DNA from 3 places in the Kitasatospora sp. cg17-2 genome. Region 3 is predicted to be linked to each of the others. Evidence: riboswitches for the same ligand, from Rfam matches in the RefSeq annotation. Region 3 holds a riboswitch; each other region holds the start of a gene.
The links. A riboswitch is a leader RNA that binds a small molecule or an ion and turns the genes downstream of it on or off. The one in region 3 is predicted to bind S-adenosylmethionine.

Region 1 (6,139 bases), 5.0 Mb from region 3:
GTTGGGCTCATCGTTGGTGGTGTGGCGGACGAAGGCCACGATCTGCTTCTTCTGCTCCTCGGGCATGGTGCTGTCCGGGAACGACGGCATGTTCTGCGGGCCGGTCTGCATGGCCTCGTAGATGTGCTTGGCGTCCACGCCCTCCAGCGACGGGGCGTACTTGCCCTGGGTCAGGGCACCGCCCTGGCCGGCGAAGTTGTGGCACTGGGCGCAGTTGGTGCGGAACAGCTCGCCGCCCTTGGACAGGTCGTCCGGGTTGGTCGAGGTGTACTGCTCCTCGGTCGGCGTGACCGGACCGGGGCCGAGCGAGGCGACGAAGGCGGCGAGCTGGTCGATCTCCGCCTGCGAGTAGATGTTCGGCTTGCTCGGCACCTGGGCGCCGGGCTGCTGGGCCGGCATGCGGCCGGTGCCCACCTGGAAGTCGACCGCGGCGGAGCCGACGCCGACCAGGCTCGGGCCGTCGCTGCTGCCCTGCCCGTTCAGGCCGTGGCAGGAGGAGCAGCCCACGGCGAAGAGCTTCTTGCCCTCATCGATCGCGAGCGACTGCGCCGCCACGTCGGCCTGCGCCTTGCCGGCGGGCGCGAACGCGGCGTACAGCCCCCCGGTTGCCGCCAGGGCGAGAAGTAGGACGACCAGCGCCGCCAGTGGGTGGCGCCGTCGTGCGGAGAGCTTTTTCACGGAATAACCCCGGTGTCAGGATCTGGTCGACTGGTGGTTGCACCCGGCGGCCGGTCTGGCCGGCACGAGGCTGCCTTCTCTAGGGCTGCGCGCGCGGTCGGTCGGTGGGAGCGTCGCCACCGGCGAAATCGGGCCGTCGCCGGTGAGGGCGGGACCCGAGGCCGGTGGCCAGCGACCTGATCAGCTGGTTACTTGATCAGGTAGATGGTCGCGAACAGGGCGATCCACACGACATCGACGAAGTGCCAGTAGTACGACACCACGATGGCGGCGGTGGCCTGCTCGTGCGTGAAGCGCTTGGCTGCGTACGTCCGTCCCAGGACCAGCAGGAAGGCGATCAGACCACCCGTCACGTGCAGACCGTGGAAGCCGGTGGTCAGGTAGAACACCGTGCCGTACGGGTCGGAGGACAGCGACAGGCCGTCCTTCTTGACCAGCTCGGTGTACTCGAAGATCTGGCCGCCGATGAAGATCGCGCCCATCACGAAGGTGATGACGAACCACGAGCGGAGCTTCTTCACGTCCCCGCGCTCGGCGGCGAAGACGCCGAGCTGGCAGGTGAGCGAGGAGAGCACCAGGATCGTGGTGTTGACCGAGGAGAAGGGCACGTTGAGGGCGTGCGCCTTCTCGGTCCAGAACTCCGGCCCCTTGACGGAGCGGAGCGTGAAGTACATCGCGAAGAGGGCCGCGAAGAACATCAACTCGGAACTGAGCCAGACGATCGTTCCGACGCTGACCATGTTCGGCCGGTTGACCGATCCGTGCGCGTGCCCGGTTTCTACTGCTGTTGCTGTCGCCACGACGGACATTATGTCGGTCCCTTATTCCGTCTTCACGTCGGGGGGTCACCCTCGGAGTGTCCGGTGCGTGCGGTATGCCCCCCTGGGGCCCGACGGGGCGTCCGTACTGCCGCTGAGCAGCGGCGTGTCCCTTTTCTGACGGTTGCTCGAAAGGCCCGTCCGGGCCCTGTCCGGCGTGTCGTGGCGGGCTTCCGGGGGTTGCCGGAGGTAAGGGGAAGTTCCACTCGTCCGCCGTACGGGTGGACCGTGCGGGCGGGGGTGACGCGCCCTGCTCCGCCCGGACCAGTCGCGGGCGCGGCGCCGTCGCGAAGAGATCGCGCGGGAGGGGCTCGGCGGGCGGTGATCGGGAGTAGCATCCGGGGAGAGGCGAACGTGGTCCGGATCACACGTGAGGGAGCAGGGCCCATGGCGTACACGACCGACGAGACGCTGACCGTTCTCGTCTACAGCCACGACCGAACCACCCGTGAGCAGGTGCTGACCGCTCTCGGGCGGCGGCCCGCGGAGGACCTCCCGGAGCTGGCCTACCTGGAGTGCGCGACCACCCCCGCGGTGCTCAAGGCGCTGGAGAAGGGTGGCGTCGACCTCTGCGTCCTGGACGGTGAGGCGGTGCCGGCCGGCGGGCTCGGGCTCGCGCGGCAGCTGAAGGACGAGATCTACGGTTGCCCGCCGGTGCTGGTGCTGATCGGCCGGCCGCAGGACTCCTGGCTGGCCGCCTGGAGCCGGGCCGACGCGGCGATCTCCCAGCCGGTGGACCCGGTGGCGCTGGCCGAGGCCGCCGCCACGCTGCTGCGGGCCCGGCTGGCCAAGCGGGCGCCCGCCGCCCGTTAGGCCGGGTCCCGGCCCGGTCTCCCGCCCCGCGTCCCACCCGGCGTCTCACGACAAGAGAAGAAGGGTGAACGGCGGAGCCCCGGCGGCCCGCCGCTCGATAGGCTGACTCCGTCCCTACGTCCTTCCCCGGTGAGCCGGGGCAGCGAGAGCTGGAGTCAGCCATGGTGAACGTGCAGCCTGCGAACGGTGGTAGCGACCCCGCGCAGGTGGTCCGCTCCTGGCCGGACATCCTGTCGGCGCTGCTGAGGGGGGAGGACCTCGACCGCTCGGCCACCGCGTGGGCGATGGACCGGATCATGAGCGGCGAGGCCTCTCCGGTGCAGGTGGCCGGGTTCATGGTGGCGCTGCGGGCCAAGGGCGAGACGGTCGACGAGATCTCCGGACTGGTCGACTCGATGTACGCGCACGCCGAGCCGCTGGACATCCCCGGCCCGGCGGTGGACATCGTCGGCACCGGCGGCGACCGGGCCAAGACCGTGAACATCTCCACCATGTCCGCGATCGTCGCCGCCGCGGCCGGGGCCAAGGTGGTCAAGCACGGCAACCGGGCCGCCTCCTCGTCCAGCGGCTCCTCGGACGTGCTGGAGAAGCTGGGCATCAGCCTGGACCTCCGGCCGCGCCGGGTCGCCGAGATCGCCGAGGAGGTCGGGCTCACCTTCTGCTTCGCCGCGACCTTCCACCCGTCGATGCGGCACGCCGCGCCGGCCCGGCGCGACCTCGGGGTGCCCACCGCGTTCAACATCCTGGGGCCGCTGACCAACCCGGCCCGGGTGACGGCGCACGCGATCGGCTGCTTCGACACCCGGCTGGCGGCGCTGATCGCCGGCGTGCTCGCCCGGCGCGGTGCCACCGCGCTGGTCTTCCGGGGCGACGACGGACTGGACGAGCTGACGATCACCACCACCTCGCGGGTGTGGGTGGTCCGCGACGGCGCCGTCACCGAGACCGTGTTCGACCCGCGCGAGGTCGGCATCGAGCCGGTCGGCATCGAGGCGCTGCGCGGCGCGGACCCGGCGTACAACGCCGAGGTCGCGCGCCGGGTGCTCGCCGGGGAGCACGGGCCGGTCCGGGACGCGGTGCTGCTGAACTCGGCGGCCGCACTGGTGGCGCTGGACCTCACCGACGCCCCGCTCGTCGAGCAGATCGGCGCGGCCATGCGGCGTACCGCGGCGGCCGTCGACTCGGGTGCCGCGCGGGACCTGCTGAAGCACTGGTCGGAGGCCACCGCCCGGGTGTGACAAGGCGGTTGGGGCCCATCGGGAATCCTCCCGGTGGGCCCCGACGTGTGTCCGGGATGTGGACCCTTGTTTGACCGGGGGGCGGACCGGATCTACAGTCTTGGCCAGGTCATGAGTGACAGCGACAAGCCCCAGCTTGCTGTCCGGCAACCCTCCTTCCGTGGCGGGGTGCCCTGGGTGAGGACCGGGCCGTGCGGCGAGCCGTCCGCGTGGCAAGCGCGGACACCCGGATGACTACGCACTCCCGGGGTCCCTGACCCGTAGACGGAGTGCATCCCCGTGTCTGTTGCTACCGACCTCCTCGCCCCCCTCCCCGTTCTCGGCCACGACGTCGAGGTCCCGCTCGCCAACGGTGACAAGGTCGCCTACGCGGCGCTCGACTACGCCGCCAGCGCCCCGGCGCTCCAGCGGGTCTGGGACGAGGTCGCCGCCTACGCCCCCTACTACGGCAGCGTGCACCGCGGCGCCGGCTACCTGTCCCAGCTCTCCACCGACCTGTTCGAGCAGAGCCGCCGCACCGTCGCCGAGTTCCTGGACCTGCGCGAGGGCGACCAGGTGGTCTTCACCCGCGCCACCACCGACTCGCTCAACCTGCTGGCCGGCGCCGTCCCGGCCGGGACCCAGGTGTTCGCCTTCGAGACCGAGCACCACGCCTCGCTGCTGCCCTGGGCGCACGCCGGTCTGACCGTCACCTGTCTGCGCGCCCCCCGCTCGCACGCCGAGGCCGTCGCCGCCTTCGACGCCGCGCTCGCCGAGGCGCCCGAGGGCCCGAAGCTGCTCTGCGTCACCGGCGCCTCGAACGTCACCGGCGAGCTCTGGCCGGTCGCCGAGCTGACCAGGACCGCCCACCGGTACGGCGCCCGGGTGGTGCTGGACGCCGCGCAGCTGGCCCCGCACCACCGGGTCTCGGTGCGCGAGCTGGGGGTCGACTGGATCGCCTTCTCCGGCCACAAGCTGTACGCGCCGTTCGGCGCCGGGGTGCTGGCCGGCCGCGCCGACTGGCTGGACGAGGCCGAGCCGTACCTGGCCGGCGGCGGCGCCACCCGCACGGTGGCCCGGGAGACCGACGGCTCGGTGGCCGTGCAGTGGCACACCGGCCCGGCCCGGCACGAGGCCGGCTCCCCGAACGTCATCGGCGTGTACGCGATCGCGGCGGCCTGCCGGGCGCTCACCGAGGCCGGGTTCGACGCGCTGGAGGCGCGCGAGCGGGCGCTGGTCGCCCGGCTGAAGGCCGGTCTGGCGGAGGTCCCCGAGGTCAGGGTGCTGAGCCTGTTCGGTGCCGACGCCGACCGGGTGGGCGTGCTGTCCTTCGTCGTCCGGGGCTGGAACAGCTCGCACTTCTCGGCCGCGCTGTCCGCGGAGTACGGCATCGGCGTGCGGGACGGCCTGTTCTGCGCCCACCCGCTGGTGCGCACGCTGCTCGGCGACGAGGAGGCCGCGCCCTCGGAGTGCGGCGCGCCGGAGGCCTCGCTGCCGGGCGAGCGCAGCCTGAACGCGATCCGGGTGAGCTTCGGCGCCGGTACTCCGGACGAGCACGTGGACCGGTTCCTGACCGCCGTCCGCGAGCTGGTCACGGACGGCGCGGCGTGGAGCTACCGGAACGAGGGCGGCCGCTGCGTCGCGGACACCCGCCGGGAGGGCTGAGGCCCCGTCGGGCTCGGCCGCGCCTCGGCTCGGTCGGGCCTCCGCTCGGTCGGGCCTCCGCCGGGCTACTCCTCCAGGCCGATCGCGAAGGCGGCCTCCAGGTCGTGCTGGGAGTAGGTGCGGAAGGCGATCTGGGTCTCGGTGTGCGCCACGCCCGGGACCTTGTTCAGCCGGCCGGGGATCACCTCGGCGAGGTCGTCGTGCCGGCGCACCCGCACCATCGCGACCAGGTCGTAGCCGCCGGTCACCGAGTAGACCTCGCTGACGCCCTCGATGGCGGCGATCGCCTCGGCGATCTCCGGGATGCGGTCGACGCTGGTCTTGATCAGGACGATGGCGGTGATCACGGTGGCGTACTCCTTTGTGAGGTGCCGCCAGGGTAGCGGGCGTCGGTCGCACCGTCGCGGGGGCGGGTGCGGCGGGGTCGGCGGGGTCGGCGCTCGGCCAGGGTGCAGGCGTAGAGGAAGCCCGCCCCGAAGCCGATCACGTGCACCAGGTACGCCACCCCCGGTCCGGCCGAGTGCACCGACCACCACTGGAGCGCGAACCAGAGGCCCAGCACCAGCCAGGCCGGGAACCGCAGCGGCAGGAAGAGCAGCAGCGGGACGAGCGTGGTGACCCGCGCGTGCGGGTGGAAGCGCAGGTAGGCGCCGAGCACGGCGGAGATCGCCCCCGAGGCGCCGATCAGCACCCGGGTCGAGTCCGCCGAGTGCGCCTCGGCCAGCGCGAAGCCGTAGGTGGTCAGCGCGCCGGCCGCCAGATAGAAGAGGAGGAACCGGGGGCGGCCGAGCCGGTGCTCCACGGCCGGGCCGAAGACGTGGAGGAAGAGCAGGTTGCCGAGCAGGTGCAGCCAGCCGGCGTGCAGGAAGAGCGCGCTGAGCACGGACAGCGCCGGGTGCTTGCCGGGGGTGGCCGAGGCCGGGCAGCCGGGTACCGGCTCGGGGGCCT
Region 2 (6,139 bases), 3.7 Mb from region 3:
GAAGCCGGCGTCGAAGACGGGGGCGGTCGGGGTGTTCCAGAGCAGGTGGTGGACGAACCAGAGGGTCGAGTTGGCGATGCCGTTGTAGGCGCGGGCGAAGGTCTCCGGGTCGATGCCGAGCATCCGGACGGCCTGGCCGCCGACGTCGTGGCCGGCCCGGTCGAGCCGTCCGTCCGGGGCCTCGCGGGCGGCCCGGCGGTCGGCGTCGGACAGGGCGGCGCAGACCCAGACGGCGTCCGGGTCGTCGATCGCGGACAGCCCGGAGACCAGTCCGCCGCCGCCTCTGCGGAGGGTCAGTGTGCCGTCGTCCGCGGTGCCGAAGGACACCGGTCCCCGGTTGGACGCCACCAGGACGGGGGCGGTGCCGGTCGGATTCGAACGCTCGGTCGTGAGATCACCCATGGTTGGTTCGTTGCCGGGGGTCCGGGGCGGCAAACCCGCGGGACGGGTCATCGGCGTCGGGTGGCGTACTCGGGCACGGTGTGCATCGGCGGCCGCTCGGTCGCGGTGACCGGGTGGGTGTGGGCGGCGAAGGCGCGGGTCAGCGGGTCGCGGGTGAACTGGGTGAGCAGTGGGCGGACCAGGTCGGCGGAGGCCTTCAGCCGGTGGGTGCGGTCCAGTCTTTCCAGCGCGGTGCGGTAGATCGTGGCCGCCATCCGGCCGAGTGCCTGGGCGTCCTGGTGCCGGTGGTGGCGGATGCCGACGTCCACCTGGGCGAGCGCGTCCAGTCCGGCCGTCTCCAGGGCGTCGACGAGCAGGCCGAGCTCGACGCCGTAGCCGGTGGGGAAGGGCAGCCGTTCGAGCAGTGAGCGGCGGGCCGCGTACTCGCCGCCGAGCGGCTGGGCGAAACCGGCGAGTTCCGGCCAGTGCAGATTGAGCAGCGGACGGGCGACCAGTTCGGTGACCCGGCCGCCGCCGGCCGGCACCACCGCGCCGTCGGTCTCCAGCGGCCGGTCGTACATCGCCTTGACCAGCTGGAGGTCCGGATCGGTGAGCAGCGGGCCGATGATGCCGGAGACCAGGGCCGGGTCGAACTCGCGCAGGTCGGCGTCCACGAAGCAGACGATCTCGCCGCGGGTGACCAGCAGCGAACGCCACAGCACCTCGCCCTTGCCGGGGGCGGCGGGCAGCCGGGGCAGCACGGTGTCCCGGTGGACGACGGTGGCCCCGGCCTCGGCGGCGACCTCGGCGGTGGCGTCGACGGAACCGGAGTCGACCACGACCAGCTCGTCCACCAGCGGTAGTCGTTCCATCAGCTCCCGCCGGATGACCCGGACGATCTCGCCGACGGTGGCCTCCTCGTCCAGGGCGGGCAGGACGACGCTGACGGTGCCCGCCGGACCGAGGGCGCGCTTGGCGGCCGGGAGGGTGTGAACCGGTCGGTCGGCCGCGGTCCACGAGCGCCGGCGCAGCCAGGACGCGGTCTCGGGGAGGAGCGCGGGGGTCGGTTCGGCGGGCACGGTGCTCTCCTCGACGGATGGGGTCCCCCGGCCGGAGCCCGGGGGAGGTTGGGACGGGTCATCTCGCGTGGCGGACGGTCGGGTTCGGGGCCGACGCCTTCGGATACAGTCTTCGTACAGCGATCGGACCTTCGCACGCCGGGGTCTCCGCTGAGCAGAACCCACAACTTCACAGAGCTCATCCAGAGGGACTGAGGGAACGGCCCGTTGACGTCCCGGCAACCTTCTCGCACGGCTGGCTTCACGCCCCGGCGGGACAGGTGCCAATTCCGTCCCGGGCGCGACCGCGTCACGGGGAAGATGAGGAGAGAGGCCTCCGCCCATCATGGCTATCGACACCGTCGCACCTTCCCCCAACCTTCGGCCGGGGGGACCCCCATCCGTCGACCTCGGCCCCGCCACCGCGCTGTCCTGTCGCGAGTGCGGCACCCGGTTCCCGCTCGGTCCCAGCTTCGCCTGTCTCGAGTGTTTCGGTCCGCTGGAGATCGCCTACGACTTCGGCAGCGAGGGCGCCGAGGAGCTGCGCAAGCGGATCGAGGCCGGTCCGTCGTCGATCTGGCGCTACGCGCCGCTGCTGCCCGTCCCGGCCGACGTGGCGACCAAGCCGAACCTCAACCCGGGGTGGACCCCGCTGGTGAAGGCGGACAACCTGGGCCGCGAGCTCGGCTTCACCGGGCAGCTGCACATCAAGGACGACTCCGGGAACCCCACCCACTCCTTCAAGGACCGCGTGGTGGCCTGCGCCATCGAGGCGGCCCGGGCGTTCGGCTACACCACGCTGTCCTGCTCGTCGACCGGCAACCTGGCCGGCGCGGTCGGCGCGGCGGCGGCCCGGGCGGGCTTCCGGTCCTGCGTGTTCATCCCGCACGACCTGGAGCAGGGCAAGGTCGTGATGGCCGGGGTGTACGGCGGCGAGCTGGTCGGCATCGAGGGCAACTACGACGATGTGAACCGCTTCTGCTCGGAGCTGATCGGCGACCCGGCCGGCGAGGGCTGGGGCTTCGTCAACGTCAATCTGCGGCCGTACTACGGCGAGGGCTCCAAGACGCTCGCCTACGAGATCTGCGAGCAGCTCGGCTGGCGGCTGCCGGAGCAGATCGTGATCCCGGTCGCCTCGGGCTCCCAGCTCACCAAGATCGACAAGGGTCTGCAGGAGCTGATCAAGCTGGGCCTGGTCGAGGACCGGCCGTACCGGATCTTCGGCGCCCAGGCCGAGGGCTGCTCGCCGGTCTCGGCGGCCTACAAGGCCGGCCACGACGTGATCCGGCCGGTCAAGCCGGACACCATCGCCAAGTCGCTGGCGATCGGCAACCCGGCCGACGGCCCGTACGTGCTGGACATCGCCCGGCGCACCGGCGGCGCGGTGGAGGACGTCACGGACGAGGAGGTCGTGGCGGCGATCCGGCTGCTGGCCCGGACCGAGGGCATCTTCGCGGAGACCGCGGGCGGCGTGACCGTCGGCGTGCTCAGGAAGCTGGTCGAGACCGGGCAGCTGGACCCGTCGAAGGAGACCGTCGCCATCAACACCGGTGACGGGCTGAAGACCCTCGACGCGGTCTCCGAGGCCGGCATGACCGCCGTCATCCGGCCGACCCTGGACGCCTTCCGGGGCGCCGGCCTGGCCTCCGCCTGATTCCGCCGCCCCCCGATCGACCCGTTCCGCGCCCGTAACGAGGAGACCCCCATGAGCGCCAACGTCCGCATCCCGACCATCCTGCGCACCTACACCGGCGGTGTCAGCGAGGTGCCCGCCGAGGGCGCCACGCTGGGCGAGGTGATCGCCGACCTGGAGCGCAACCACGCCGGGATCGCCGCGCGGATCCTCGACGACACCGGCAAGCTGCGCCGTTTCGTCAATGTCTATGTGAACGACGACGACGTGCGGTTCGCCGAGGGCCTGGAGACGGAGATCAAGGACGGCGCGAGCATTTCGATCATCCCGGCGGTCGCCGGCGGGTGATCCGCGGGCGGTCCGTTCCCCCCGGGGCGGGCGCGTCGTCGAAGGCCGTCCGCGGCACGGAATTCCGTGCCGCGGACGGCCGTGCGCATTTTGGCGGGAATATCTTCGGTCCCGGGCGGAGTAAAGTGTCGCTGGACCGGGAACAGGGCGCGCCCGTCCCCCTGGTCCGGGAACGAATCCACCGCACCGCCACCACCGCCGGCTCCCCTCCGGCGGGAGTCGCGAGGGACCCGGGACCTGGATACATGTCAGGCCGGTGTCAGAATTCTGGCGGGGATTTCTGGTAATACGTCCGCTATGTCCGGCGGAGAATGCAGGACTTTCTCCCGATTGCGCCCGTCCTGTCCTGCGCTGCCGCGGGTGAATTCCCCGCCATTGACCCTGTTGCAGAGGGCGTCGATCCGGATACATTCAGCCGCGGTCGACGCAATCGCCCGTTCGCCGGATGCCGTTCGGCGTCATCGGGAGGATTGTGGCGTGCGCGGCTGCGCCCAGGGGGGGTTCCCCGGGCCGGCCTCCAACCAGACCCGGGCCCGCAGACCTGCGGGCGCGTGAAGGGCCAGCACAGCACTAGGGGAGTTCGGAATGGCTCAGGGCACCGTCAAGTGGTTCAACGCGGAGAAGGGTTACGGCTTCATCGCGGTCGACGGTGGTGCGGACGTCTTCGTCCACTACAGCGCGATCCAGATGGACGGCTACCGCACCCTTGAGGAGGGCCAGCGGGTCGAGTTCGAGATCTCTCAGGGGCAGAAGGGTCCGCAGGCGGACATGGTCCGCGCGGCGGTCTGACCTTTCCGACACCCGGGAGCTCTGCTCGGCCCATCGGCTGGCGCACCTCTTGATTCTCACGGCGGGCCCGTGCGACCTCGGTCGTACGGGCCCGCCGCCGTGTCCCGCCGTGTCCGTCGCTCCGTCCGCCGTCGTGCCCGGGGCGCTGCGGGCGGGGGTGGATCCGGGCCGGTGGGAGGCGGTCGGGGGCGGTCCCGGGCGGGCGCGCGGGGCGGGCGGCGCGGCTCGCGGATTGCCCGATTGGGCTTGCACTCACCCACCCGGAGTGCTAATCATTGGCGTTAGCACTCACAGCTTGAGAGTGACAGCGGACCGGGTCGGTGAGGCCCCAGGGAGCGGTAGGGGAATGGACCCCCGCACACCAGGGCCGTCCGTCGCGGGCACCCCTTGGTCCGAGCAGTCGACCGTGTCCCGGAGGACCACTTCTGATGGCCAAGATCATCGCCTTTGATGAGGAAGCTCGCCGCGGCCTTGAGCGTGGCATGAACCAGCTTGCCGACGCAGTGAAGGTCACGCTCGGCCCCAAGGGCCGCAACGTCGTTCTGGAGAAGAAGTGGGGCGCCCCCACGATCACCAACGACGGTGTCTCCATCGCCAAGGAGATCGAGCTCGAGGACCCGTACGAGAAGATCGGCGCGGAGCTCGTCAAGGAGGTCGCCAAGAAGACCGACGACGTCGCGGGTGACGGCACCACCACCGCCACCGTGCTGGCCCAGGCGCTCGTCCGCGAGGGTCTGCGCAACGTCGCCGCCGGCGCCAACCCGATGGCCCTGAAGCGCGGTATCGAGAAGGCCGTCGTCGCCGTCTCCGACCAGCTCCTGGCCCAGGCCAAGGACGTGGAGACCAAGGAGCAGATCGCCTCCACCGCCTCCATCTCGGCCGCCGACACCCAGATCGGCGAGCTCATCGCCGAGGCCATGGACAAGGTCGGCAAGGAAGGCGTCATCACCGTCGAGGAGAGCAACACCTTCGGTCTGGAGCTCGAGCTCACCGAGGGCATGCGCTTCGACAAGGGCTACATCTCGGCCTACTTCGCCACCGACCTGGAGCGTATGGAGACCTCGTTCGAGGACCCCTACATCCTGATCGCCAACTCCAAGATCGGCTCGGTCAAGGACCTGCTGCCGCTGCTGGAGAAGGTCATGCAGAGCGGCAAGCCGCTCGTCATCATCGCCGAGGACGTCGAGGGCGAGGCCCTGTCGACCCTGGTCGTGAACAAGATCCGCGGCACCTTCAAGTCCGTCGCCGTCAAGGCCCCGGGCTTCGGCGACCGCCGCAAGGCCATGCTCCAGGACATCGCCATCCTCACCGGCGGCACCGTGATCTCCGAGGAGGTCGGCCTGAAGCTGGAGAGCGCCGGCGTCGACCTGCTGGGCAGCGCCCGCAAGGTCGTCATCACCAAGGACGAGACCACCATCGTCGACGGTGGCGGCGACAGCGAGCAGGTCGCGGGCCGGGTCAACCAGATCCGCGCCGAGATCGAGAACAGCGACTCGGACTACGACCGCGAGAAGCTCCAGGAGCGCCTCGCCAAGCTGGCCGGCGGCGTGGCCGTCATCAAGGCCGGCGCGGCCACCGAGGTGGAGCTCAAGGAGCGCAAGCACCGCATCGAGGACGCCGTCCGCAACGCGAAGGCCGCTGTCGAGGAGGGCATCGTCGCCGGTGGTGGCGTCGCGCTGCTGCAGGCCTCGGTCGCCTTCGACAAGCTGGAGCTGGAGGGCGACGAGGCCACCGGTGCCAACATCGTCAAGGTCGCGCTGGAGGCCCCGATCAAGCAGATCGCGACCAACGCCGGCCTCGAGGGCGGTGTCGTGGTGGAGAAGGTTCGCAACCTCCCCGCCGGTCACGGTCTGAACGCCGCCACCAACGAGTACGTCGACCTGGTCGCCGCGGGCATCATCGACCCGGCCAAGGTCACCCGCTCCGCGCT
Region 3 (6,139 bases):
AGAGATCCGCCTTCGCCACCGGTGTTCCTCCTGATATCTGCGCATTTCACCGCTACACCAGGAATTCCGATCTCCCCTACCACACTCTAGCCTGCCCGTATCGAATGCAGACCCGGGGTTGAGCCCCGGGCTTTCACATCCGACGCGACAGGCCGCCTACGAGCTCTTTACGCCCAATAATTCCGGACAACGCTCGCACCCTACGTATTACCGCGGCTGCTGGCACGTAGTTAGCCGGTGCTTCTTCTGCAGGTACCGTCACTTGCGCTTCTTCCCTGCTGAAAGAGGTTTACAACCCGAAGGCCGTCATCCCTCACGCGGCGTCGCTGCATCAGGCTTTCGCCCATTGTGCAATATTCCCCACTGCTGCCTCCCGTAGGAGTCTGGGCCGTGTCTCAGTCCCAGTGTGGCCGGTCGCCCTCTCAGGCCGGCTACCCGTCGTCGCCTTGGTAGGCCATTACCCCACCAACAAGCTGATAGGCCGCGGGCTCATCCTGCACCGCCGGAGCTTTACACCCGGGACCATGCGGTCCCAGGTCATATCCGGTATTAGACCCCGTTTCCAGGGCTTGTCCCAGAGTGCAGGGCAGATTGCCCACGTGTTACTCACCCGTTCGCCACTGATCCACCCCGAAGGGCTTCACCGTTCGACTTGCATGTGTTAAGCACGCCGCCAGCGTTCGTCCTGAGCCAGGATCAAACTCTCCGTGAATGATTACCCGTAATCGGGTCGGCACTCGCGTCGAGCGGCACGGCAACCACCGGAATAGGGCGGCCCCGCGCACTGCGTCCTCGCTAGTGTTTTACTTCAAAAGGAATCTCCAACCCCGGAAGAATCCGAGGCCGGGGATGTCAACATATCTGGCGTTGACTTTTGGCACGCTGTTGAGTTCTCAAGGAACGGACACTTCCTTCAGGCGGCTTTCACACCGGCCCTCCGGGCGCTTCGTTCTTTCGTGTTCCCAGCCTATCAGATGTTTTCCGTGCCGTTCCCGGCGCTTCCTTCATCCAACTCGCTGCTGTCTTCTGCGGCTTGACGCCCCGTCCGACGTTCCAAACTCTAGCCGACCCCCGCTCCGAAAAGCGAATCCGGCCGCAATCCCCACAAATGGACACGACAAAGAAACCCGAAGCCGGGTGACGATGTTATTTCCAGAGGATTGGCCGCCTCGGGACCGTCCGCGCTGTTGCGTGTCCGGTGCTCCCTGCCAGGCGACTGGGCGACAGTACTCCGCCTGCGCGCCCAGAACAAATCGCGCCCGGCCGGGCCGGGAGCACCGCCGGGGTGCGGCCGCGGCCTCGGTCGCGGGGGCGGACAGACCTCCCCGCGACCGGGGCGCGTCAGGTGACGCGGAGGGCCTCGGTGAGACGGTCGGCCGCCTCGACGACCGTCTGCGAGAGCAGGGCTCCGGGGTGGCGGGTGAGCCGTTCGATCGGACCGGAGACGGTGACGGCGGCCACCACCCGGTTGGCCGGGCCCCGGACCGGCGCGGAGACGGACGCGACGCCCAGCTCGCGTTCCCCGATCGACTGGGCCCAGCCCCGGCGCCGGACACCGCTCAGCGCCGTCGCCGTGAAGCGGGCCCCCTGGAGGCCCCGGTGGAGCCGCTCGGGCTCCTCCCAGGCCAGCAGGACCTGGGCGGCGGCGCCGACCTTCATCGGGAGGGTGACCCCCACCGGGACGGTGTCGCGCAGGCCGGAGAGTCGCTCGGCGGCGGCCACGCAGATCCGGACGCCGCCCTGCCGGCGGTAGAGCTGGGCGCTCTCCCCACTGACGTCGCGCAGCCGGGCGAGGACCGGACCGGCGGCCGCCAGCAGCCGGTCCTCCCCGGCGGCCGCCGAGAGCTCGCCGAGCCGGGGGCCGAGGATGAAGCGGCCCTCCACGTCCCGGGCGACCAGCCGGTGCTGTTCGAGTGCGACGGCGAGCCGGTGCGCCGTGGGCCGGGCCAGGCCGGTCACCGCGACGAGTCCGGCCAGGGTGGCCGGACCGGCCTCCAGGGTGCCGAGGATCGAGGTGACCTTGTCGAGCACGCCGACGCCGCTCGTGTTCTCCATGGGATGTCTCCGTCTCAGGTCCCGCGAGCCGCCCGGGGCGCGCTCGCGGAGGCCCCCCGCGGGGAGCCGGGGGGTGGTCAGCGAGGGCGGGCCGCAGAAGTCGGCCGATTGGCTGCGCCGGGCACGAGACGGGTACGCGAAAGGTCCGGGACGGGAAGCGCCCGGGGGAAGGACAGCACAGAGAGCACCGTGTCTCCTCATCTTTCCCGCGCCACATTGGCGACAGGCCGGAGTTGGCACTGATCCCGCACGGCACGGCGCGTACTTCGGACGCCGGGTCGAACGGGGAGCTGCCGGGGCTTCGTAGGGCCGGTCCCTCCACCCCTCTGGATGATTCGCGAGGAACGATACAAGACTCCCCCTCCCGCCCGCCAAGCCCGCCCCCCGGCTGCGGCCGGGCAGTGCCCGCGCCCGGCCCGGCGCTGTCGGCGCGGTGTCCTACAGTCGGGCCGCATGACGACCTTGATCACCGAGGGCGGCCCGGTCGCGGCCGACACGACGGTCACCCGCGTCGGCGGCGTGCCGCTCGCCCCGCCCGGCACCGCCTGGCCGTCCTGTGCCGATTGCGGCGGCCCGCTGCAGTTCCTCGCGCAGATCGTGCTGGACGGGTCCGGCGCCGCCGTCACCGGAGGTCCGGGGCAGCAGGACCGGCTGCTGGTGCTGTTCGCCTGCCAGAACCGTCCGGGTGTCTGCCAGGACTGGGAGGCCCGCTCGGGCGCCAACCTCGCACTGGTCCTCCCGGCCCAGGGGCTGGTGCCGATCCCCCTTCCGGGGCCGGCCGACCTCGACGAGAACGGGGAGGAGGACGACACCCCGGACGACCCCGACGAGAACGACCCCGACGAGGACGAGTTCGAGGACGACGAGGACGACGACGAGGACGAGGTCCTGCTCCTCGGCGCCACCCGCGCCGTCGAACCCCAACTCCTCCCGGACGCCCCGGACTTCGACAGCGCCCGCGCCGCCTGGGCGGCCCGGACCGGCCGTCCCCGGAACCACGTCCTCGGCCAGCTCAACGGCACACCCGCCTGGCTCCAGTACGACCGGACGCCGAGCTGTGCGACCTGCGCGGAGCCGATGCGGCTCGCCGTCCAGCTCCAGGAGGGCCCCGATCCCCTCACCGCCATGAACTTCGGCAGCGGCCGGGCCTACGCCTTCACCTGCTCCCCCTGCTCCGACGCGGCGTTCCTCTGGCAGTGCTGAACCCCGAGGGCCTTCCGGGCCCCTGAATCACGCCCCCGCCGCTCTCGCCCTCACCCGGTCCGGCCGCCGGCGCGCTGGGCCCGGTGGGCGGCGACGCGGACGCGGGTGGCGCAGCGCGGTGTGCAGAAGCGCTGCGGGTCGCGGCGGCCGGCGTCGATGAAGAAGCGGTCGCAGCCGGGTGCGGCGCACCGGCCCCAGGCGCAGGAGCCGCGTTCGCTCAGCCACAGGCCGAGGGCGAGGGCGGCGGTGGAGAGCAGCCAGTGGGTGAGGCCGGCGGCGGGGGGTGCCTGGGTGTGCAGGGACCAGGGCCGGCCGGGGAGGCGGACGAGGCGGGGGCGGGCCGGGTACTGGTCGAGCAGGGTGTTGATCGCCTCGGCGGCCTCGTCCTCGTCGCGTGTGCCGAGGATGCGGATCAAGTGGTCCGTGGCGGTGCGGAGTTCCCGGGCGTCGGCGTCGGTGAGCCGGAAGGGCGGCCCGCCGTGGCGTTCCAGGAGGCCCTGGAGTTCGGCGGCGCCCGCTTCCGGGTCGGCCCGGACGGTGTTCGCGAGTTCGGTGACGAAGTGCAGGCCGCGGGGGTTGCCGCCGCTGAGGTCGTCGGTCATGGCGTGGTCTCTCCGATCGTCCGCCGCAGCTTCCCACGGTGCCGCGCTCCCGCTCCTACCCGCTCATGGTAACTTCGAAATCGAATATTAGCCGTTACAACGGTCTGGAGTGGCATGCGACCCGTGCGATCCCGATTCCCCGCGGCGACGCCCGTACTGATCGTCGGCGGAGGCCCGGTCGGCCTGACCCTGTCCCTCCTGCTCTCCGCCCACCGCGTGCGGCACCTGCTGGTCGAGGCCCGTCCCGGCACCTCGCTGCACCCCAAGGCCCGTGGGGTTTCGGCACGTTCGATGGAGATCTTCCGGAGCCTCGGCCTGGAGGAGGAGATCCGGCGGGCCGGGCTCCCGGCCTCGCACGTGCGCTTCTACCGGGGCCGGAGCCTGGTCGACCCGGACTTCGTCCGCACCGAAGCGGCGCACGGGCCGACGGACAGGACGGCGGACGGGGCGGCGGCGGGGGCCGAACGCACCCCCGCGCCGGGCCTGATCTGCTCCCAGGACGCCCTGGAGGCCGTGCTGCTCCGCCGGGCCCGTGAACTCGCCCCCGACGCCGTCGAGTTCGCCACCCGCCTGGTCGCCTTCACCGAGGACGGGCAGGGTGTACTGGCGACCCTGGAGGGCCGGGCCACCGGTCACCGACGGACCGTGCGCGCCGACTGGCTGGTCGGCTGCGACGGCGCGGCGAGCACCGTCCGCTCCGGTGCCGGGATCGCGATGGAGGGGCCGACCGGCCTCGGCCACTACCTCAGCGTCCGCTTCGAGGCGCCGCTCGGCGAGGTCGTGGCCGACCGGGCCAGTGCCTCGTACTTCCTCACCGAGCCGGGCCGCGGCGGCTTCATGGCCGTGGACAACGACCGCCACTGGATCTACCAGTACCCGTTCGACCCCGTGGCCGGCGGAGTCCCCGAGGCCCTGGGCGACCATCGGCAGCTGGCGCGCCTGGTCCGGGAGGCCGCCGGCCTGCCGGACCTGGACGTCACCGTCCGGGACACCATGACCTGGCGGATGGACGCCCGGCTCGCGGAGTCCTACCGCCGCTCCCGGGTGCTGCTCGCGGGCGACGCCGCCCATGTGGTGCCCCCGACCGGCGGGCACGGGATGAACACCGGGATCGGCGACGCGGACAATCTGGCCTGGAAGCTCGCCTCCGTCGTCACGGGGACCGCCGGCCCGGCCCTGCTGGACAGCTACCAGGACGAACGCCGCCCGCTGGCCCGGCAGGTCATCGACCACTCGCTGGACAACTCCCGTGCCCGGAACGGCTATCGGATCGACGACGAGTTGCTGCTCACGGCGGCGTACCGCTCCACGGCCGTCATCCCCGACACCGCGCCCGACCCCCGCACCGATCCGACGCCGCGGCCGCCGCTGGACCCGGGCCGCGAGCACCCGGACGGCGTGCCCGGGAGCCGCCTCCCGCACCTCCGGCCGGCCGGCGGGAACGGCGCCGCGTCCACCCTGGACCTGCTCGGCCGGGGCTTCACCCTGCTCACCCCGGCCCCGGACGCCGCCTGGCAGCGGCAGGCCGACCTGGCCGGGGCGGCGGGCCTGCCGGTGACCGTGCGCCCGCTCGCGGACGACGCGCCCGGGACCGCCGCGCAGTGGACCGGGGCGTTCGGCGTCCCCGCCACCGGGGCGGTCCTGGTCCGGCCCGATGCCCACATCGCCTGGCGGGCGCCGCGCCCACCGGCGGACGGGGCCGAACTGCTCGGCGTCCTGCGGCGGATCCTCTCGGCGGAGCCGCCTGCCGATCGCGCGGTCTAAGCCCTCCTCCGTCGGGATCACGCCGGGCGGTACCGCGCCACGATCCCCCCGACCGCCCGCAGCAGCCGCTCCCCCACCCGGTCGACGCTCCCGTTCTGGGCGCTGACCTGCGCGCCTTCGAGCAGGAAGGTGATCTCGGCCGCCGCCTGCTCGGGGTCGGACAGTCCGGCCCGCGCGCAGACGGCGGTCAGCCGCCGGGCCTGGTGCTCCTTGTGGCCCTCGATCACCTGGCGCGCGGGGTGGGAACGGTCGGGCAGCTCGGCAAGGGAGTTGATGAACGGGCAGCCCCGGTACGAGACCGCCGGCAGTCCCTCGGCGATGAAGCGGGCCAGGCCCAGGATCTGTTCCTCGGGCCGGTCCGGGTGCTCGGCCTCGACCCGGTCGAACGCCGCCCGATAGTCGGCGGCGACGATCCGCAGCCACTCCGCGACCAGGGCGTCCTTGGTCTCGAAATGGCGGTAGATCGCCATTTTGGTGGTCTCGGCCTTCTCGGCGATCGCCTGGACGCCCACCCG

Region 1: another riboswitch for S-adenosylmethionine. It lies ahead of ACW14Y_RS13540 (aminotransferase class V-fold PLP-dependent enzyme); the one in region 3 lies ahead of ACW14Y_RS34955 (IclR family transcriptional regulator).
Region 2: another riboswitch for S-adenosylmethionine. It lies ahead of thrC (threonine synthase); the one in region 3 lies ahead of ACW14Y_RS34955 (IclR family transcriptional regulator).

Annotation. Positions count from the first base shown of each region.
Region 1 covers NZ_CM132923.1:3,314,584-3,320,722, reverse strand. Annotated here, with positions in the region: gene qcrC (cytochrome bc1 complex diheme cytochrome c subunit) at 1-678, opposite strand, end outside; gene ctaE (aa3-type cytochrome oxidase subunit III) at 867-1,487, opposite strand; gene ACW14Y_RS13550 (hypothetical protein) at 1,884-2,309, shown strand; gene trpD (anthranilate phosphoribosyltransferase) at 2,471-3,547, shown strand; SAM riboswitch class IV at 3,655-3,772, shown strand; gene ACW14Y_RS13540 (aminotransferase class V-fold PLP-dependent enzyme) at 3,827-5,191, shown strand; gene ACW14Y_RS13535 (Lrp/AsnC ligand binding domain-containing protein) at 5,257-5,538, opposite strand; gene ACW14Y_RS13530 (rhomboid family intramembrane serine protease) at 5,535-6,139, opposite strand, start outside.
Region 2 covers NZ_CM132923.1:4,615,053-4,621,191, reverse strand. Annotated here, with positions in the region: gene ACW14Y_RS19415 (alpha,alpha-trehalose-phosphate synthase (UDP-forming)) at 1-402, opposite strand, end outside; gene ACW14Y_RS19410 (glucosyl-3-phosphoglycerate synthase) at 450-1,460, opposite strand; SAM riboswitch class I at 1,636-1,767, shown strand; gene thrC (threonine synthase) at 1,786-3,093, shown strand; gene ACW14Y_RS19400 (ubiquitin-like small modifier protein 1) at 3,145-3,420, shown strand; gene ACW14Y_RS19395 (cold-shock protein) at 4,006-4,209, shown strand; gene groL (chaperonin GroEL) at 4,638-6,139, shown strand, end outside.
Region 3 covers NZ_CM132923.1:8,324,014-8,330,152, reverse strand. Annotated here, with positions in the region: rRNA gene ACW14Y_RS34960 (16S ribosomal RNA) at 1-712, opposite strand, end outside; gene ACW14Y_RS34955 (IclR family transcriptional regulator) at 1,342-2,055, opposite strand; SAM riboswitch class I at 2,250-2,392, opposite strand; gene ACW14Y_RS34950 (hypothetical protein) at 2,509-3,258, shown strand; gene ACW14Y_RS34945 (CGNR zinc finger domain-containing protein) at 3,309-3,860, opposite strand; gene ACW14Y_RS34940 (FAD-dependent monooxygenase) at 3,984-5,624, shown strand; gene ACW14Y_RS34935 (TetR/AcrR family transcriptional regulator) at 5,642-6,139, opposite strand, start outside.